Regions from separate parts of the Pedococcus sp. P2_E2 genome, predicted to be linked through region 2. Evidence: predicted binding sites of a transcription regulator. Region 2 holds the regulator's gene; the other holds the start of a gene.
What was found. The regulator Rex, encoded in region 2, represses fermentation and respiration genes when NADH is low (regulators of the CRP and FNR family bind a similar motif). The targets are predictions, from matches to a motif close to CTTGTGAANNNNTTCACAAG.

Region 1: AC1DWR_RS05650 (geranylgeranyl reductase family protein) is a predicted target of Rex. The motif match lies at 1,316-1,335, and genes of this name have one in related genera.

The regions. Positions count from the first base shown of each region.
Region 1 is NZ_JBFUEM010000002.1:15,644-18,093, forward strand. It holds gene AC1DWR_RS05640 (isochorismate synthase) at 1-430, opposite strand, end outside; gene AC1DWR_RS05645 (demethylmenaquinone methyltransferase) at 551-1,246, shown strand; gene AC1DWR_RS05650 (geranylgeranyl reductase family protein) at 1,350-2,450, shown strand, end outside.
Region 2 is NZ_JBFUEM010000008.1:135,715-138,164, forward strand. It holds gene AC1DWR_RS17570 (sigma-70 family RNA polymerase sigma factor) at 1-69, opposite strand, end outside; gene AC1DWR_RS17575 (glutaredoxin family protein) at 378-644, shown strand; gene AC1DWR_RS17580 (redox-sensing transcriptional repressor Rex) at 778-1,494, shown strand; gene AC1DWR_RS17585 (glutamyl-tRNA reductase) at 1,491-2,450, shown strand, end outside.

The DNA.
Region 1 (2,450 bases), on a different contig from region 2:
GCGTGGGCAGCTCGTCGCCGGTCCCGATGGTGGTCACCCACCATCGACCGTCCCGCGCACCCACGACCACCTCGGGGACGACGAGGGTGGCGCCGGACGGTGAGTCCGCGGCATACGAGATGGACCCGAAGGCGACCGGTCCGGTGCCGGGCAGGGCGACGTCGTTGCGCACGACCGCTCCGTCGACGACGTCGCGCCACCACGCCTCGGCCAGCTCGAACCGGTCGGGGCCCACAGCGGTGAACTCCAGCGCGCGACCCCACCCGACCAGACCCTCACCGCGGCGCACCCAGCTGAACAGCTCGGTCGGGTCGACGCGGTCGGGCAGGAGGGAGAGCAGCATGCCGGGGTCGTGCAGTGCCACGGTTCGGGCGACCACGGGCGAGCCGTGGGGTCGGCTCGCAGGCTGGGGCGTGGGAAGGCTGGTCATGTCGGGGAAAGCCTACGGCGCACCCACCTCCACCCGGCGGGAGGTGGGCGTGAGCCCGCGCGGGATGGGCGACAGCAGCCGCGGGGAGAGGGCGCCGGGCCGGATGGGAGGATGGCGACCATGACCCGCGCCAGCCTCGACAAGGATCCCCGCGACGTCGCCGCGATGTTCGACGACGTGGCCGGCAAGTACGACCTCACCAACGACGTCCTCTCCCTGGGCCAGGACCGGCTGTGGCGACGGGCAGTCCTCAAGGCGGTGGCCGCCCAGCCCGGCGAGACCGTGCTGGACATCGCCGCGGGCACGGGCACGAGCAGCGAGCCGTTCGCCGACCACGGTGTCAACGTCGTGCCGGCCGACTTCTCCCTCGGCATGCTGAGGGTGGGCAACCGGCGGCGTCCCGACCTGGGCTTCACGGCGGCCGACGCGATGCGGCTTCCCTTCGCGGACAACAGCTTCGACGCGGTGACGATGTCGTTCGGCCTGCGCAACGTCTCAGGGGTCGAGGGGGCGCTGGCGGAGTTCCTGCGGGTGACCAGGCCCGGTGGCAGGCTCGTGGTCTGCGAGTTCAGCCAGCCGGTCAACGGCGCGTTCCGCAAGGTCTACAGCGAGTACCTCATGCGGTCGCTGCCCCCCATCGCGCGCAAGGTCAGCAGCAACCCCGAGTCCTACGTCTACCTGGCCGAGTCGATCCAGGCCTGGCCCGCGCAGCGCGAGCTGGGGGAGCGCATCGCCGCGGCCGGGTGGAGCGAGGTCGGCTGGCGCAACCTGACGGGCGGCATCGTCGCGCTGCACCGAGCGACGAAGCCGGCGTGACGGGCGAGGGGTAAGGGTCGCCTTACTGGTGACCGGACGGCGGGTCGGGAATAGACTCCGCAGTTGAAGTTCGTGAAGACGTTCACAAGCGGGTGAGGCAGGCGTGACAGACACCATCAGCGAGGCCGCCGGAGGCATCTCTGCGAGCGGGGCTCCCACGGAGACGGCCGACGTCATCGTCGTCGGTGCCGGTCCTGCGGGGTCGGCCACCGCGGCATACCTCGCCATGGCGGGGCTCGACGTCCTCGTCCTCGAGAAGACGAGCTTCCCCCGCGAGAAGGTGTGTGGCGACGGGCTCACTCCGCGCGCCGTGAAGGAGCTGATCACCCTCGGCATCCCCACGCCCGAGGACGACGGCTGGATCAAGAACCACGGCCTGCGGATCATCGGCGGCGGCATGCGGCTGTCCCTGCCCTGGCCCGACCTCGCGAGCTTCCCGCCCTACGGCCTGGTGCGCACGCGGCAGGACTTCGACGACATCCTCGCCAAGCACGCGGTGAAGCACGGTGCGCGGCTGCGCGAGTCCACGAACGTGACCGGTCCCATTCTCGACTCCAAGGGCGCGATCGTGGGCGTGACCGCCAAGGCGGTCGACGAGAAGGGCCGGTCGACCGGCCCCGAGCTCCGGTATGCCGCGCCGCTGGTCGTCGCTGCCGATGGCAACTCCTCGAGGTTGTCCCTGTCGATGGGCCGCGAGAAGCGCGAGGACCGTCCGATGGGCGTGGCCGTGCGCACCTACTACACGAGCCCCCGCCACGACGACGACTACCTCGAGTCCTGGCTCGAGCTGTGGTCCACCGACGACAACGGCAAGAAGGTGCTGCTGCCCGGGTACGGCTGGATCTTCGGCGTCGGCGACGGGACCTCCAACGTCGGCCTCGGGATCCTTAACACCTCCAGCGCCTTCGGCAAGACCGACTACAAGGACGTCATGCGTCGTTGGGTCGCGACGATGCCCGAGGACTGGACCTACAACGACGCGACGATGGTCGGCCCGATCCGCGGCGCAGCCTTGCCGATGGGCTTCAACCGGCAGCCGCACTACGACAACGGGCTGCTGCTCGTCGGTGACGCCGGCGGCATGGTCAACCCGTTCAACGGCGAGGGCATCGCCTACGCGATGGAGTCCGGGCGCCTGGCCGCCGAGGTGATCGCGCAGGCGTTCGCGCGCGGCACCGACGCCCAGCGCGAGCGCGTCCTCCAG
Region 2 (2,450 bases):
GCCGGCCTCGCCGGCGAGGCTCAGCAGCACTCGCAGGGTGCCGAGGAAGTCCGCCGTGGCCGCTCCCATGCCGTGGTCGCCCACCGTGGCGTAACCGAAGGCCGGGCGGCTCGTTGCCCAGAGCGGACCCTGGTCTCCGGCCCAGTGGGCAGCACGAGGGACCGCGAGTCGTCTCGCGGCGCTGCGTGGTGCACGAATCCGGATCGGGGCCTCCTTGATCGGACAGTTTCCCCGATATCTGCCAGATTGTCAGGAGACCTGCGACACATCTCGGTATGCCGCGGTGTCCAGCGAGCCCCGTGGGGCGGGTGAGGCGCCCGCTACCGCGAGCGGCGGCGGGAAGCGGCCGTTGGGCCCACGCGGCATACGCTCGGGGTGTGTCCGCAACCCCCACGCCCGCCGAGGTGCGCATCACCCTGGTCAGCAAACCGGGGTGCCACCTGTGCGATGAGGCGCGGGCCGTCATCGAGCGCGTGGCCGCCGACCTCGGGGTGGGTTGGGTGGAGCTGTCGATCGAGGACGACCCGGCACTCAACGAGCAGTACTGGGAGCAGATCCCCGTCACCTTCGTGGACGGGGGCCAGCACGACTACTGGCGGGTCGACGAGACCCGGCTGAGGAGCGCGCTCACGAGCACGAAGTGACGTGGATCACGCGGGTCCTGAGACGGACGCTTGTGACTTTGTGCATCCGTTCACAAAAGCGTAATCTGGCCGGGCTCCCATCCGCTCCAGCCAGGCGCGGACTGCCCGTGATGAGAAGGAGCCGGAAGAGACTGTGTCTGCCGACCCGAGCGCCCGTCGGGGTATTCCCGACGCCACGGTCGCACGGCTACCCGAGTACCTCCGAGCCCTGACCGGCTTCGCGGAGCGCGGGATCACGTCGGTGTCCTCCGAGGAGCTGGCCTCCGCCGCGGGCGTCCGCAGTGCAAAACTCCGCAAGGACCTGTCCCACCTCGGGTCCTACGGCGTGCGCGGGGTCGGCTACGAGGTCGACCACCTCGCCTACCAGATCTCCCGCGAGCTCGGCCTCACCCAGGACTGGCCGGTCGCCATCATCGGGATGGGAAACCTGGGCCACGCGCTCGCGGCCTACAGCGGCTTCGCCACGCGCGGGTTCCGCGTCGTCGCCCTGCTCGACCAGGACTCCGCCCTGCTGGGGCAGGAGATAGCCGGGATCACCGTGCAGCCGATGGGCGCCCTCGCGTCGCTGGTGGCCGACCAGGGCCTGGCGATCGGCGTCATCGCGACGCCCGCCGCGTCGGCGCAGGACGTGGCGGACCAGCTCGTGGCAGTCGGGGTGCGCTCGATCCTCAACTTCGCCCCGTGCGTGCTCGTCGTGCCCGACGACGTCGACGTCCGCAAGGTCGACCTCTCGACCGAGCTGCAGATCCTCGCCTTCCACGAGCAGCGCAGGGCGCTGGCCGCCGAGGGCGCGCTCGACCAGGTCTCGGCCGGCTCGCTCGACCACGTGGCCCAGGCGGTCAGCCGATGAGCCTGGTCATCCTGGGCCTGTCCCACCACACCGCGCCGCTGCCCCTCCTCGAGGCGATGTCGCTCGACGCCGACCGCCGCCGCGCGCTCTCCGCCGGCCTCACCGGCCGCGAGAACCTCTCCGAGGCGATCGTCGTGTCCACGTGCAACCGCACCGAGGTCTATGCCGAGTCGATGACCTTCCACGGTGCGGTCACCGACATCTCGGACGCGCTCACCGAGGTCACCGGCGTGGGTCGCGACGAGCTGCGCGAGCACCTCTACGTGCACTACGAGGACCGCGCGATCGCGCACGCGTTCACGGTCGCCTGTGGCCTGGACTCGATGGCGGTCGGTGAGGCCCAGATCCTCGGCCAGATGCGCTCTGCCCTGCGCGAGTCGCAGAAGTACGGCCACGCCGGCCCCGCCCTCAACACCCTCTTCCAGCAGGCCCTGCGCGTCGGCAAGCGCGCCCACACCGAGACCGGGATCGACGCCGTGAGCGTCTCCCTCGTCGAGGCCGGCCTGGCCCGCGCGGAACGCGAGCTCGGGTCCCTGGCCGGGCTCAAGGTCCTCGTCGTGGGCGCCGGAGGCATGAGCTCGCTGGCCGCCACGACCGTCTCGCGCCGCGGCGCCGCTGGGCTCACGATCGTCAACCGGACGCTGGCCAAGGCGCTTCGGCTCGCCGAGCGCACCGGCGGCACGGCTCGCCCCCTCGACGACCTGGCGGCTGCCCTGGCCGGCGCCGACGTCGTCATCTCCTGCACCGGGTCGACCGGCGTGGTCGTCGACCTCGCCACCGCCGGCGATGCCCAGGTGGCCCGCGCCGGGCGCCCGCAGGCCTACGTCGACCTCGCCCTTCCCCACGACGTCGCCCCCGAGGTCGCCTCCCTGAGTGGGGTCACCCTCGCCGGGCTGGGTGCGCTGGGGGAGGAGCTCTCCGGAGGCCAGACCCCGCCCCAGGTGCGCGAGGTGGCG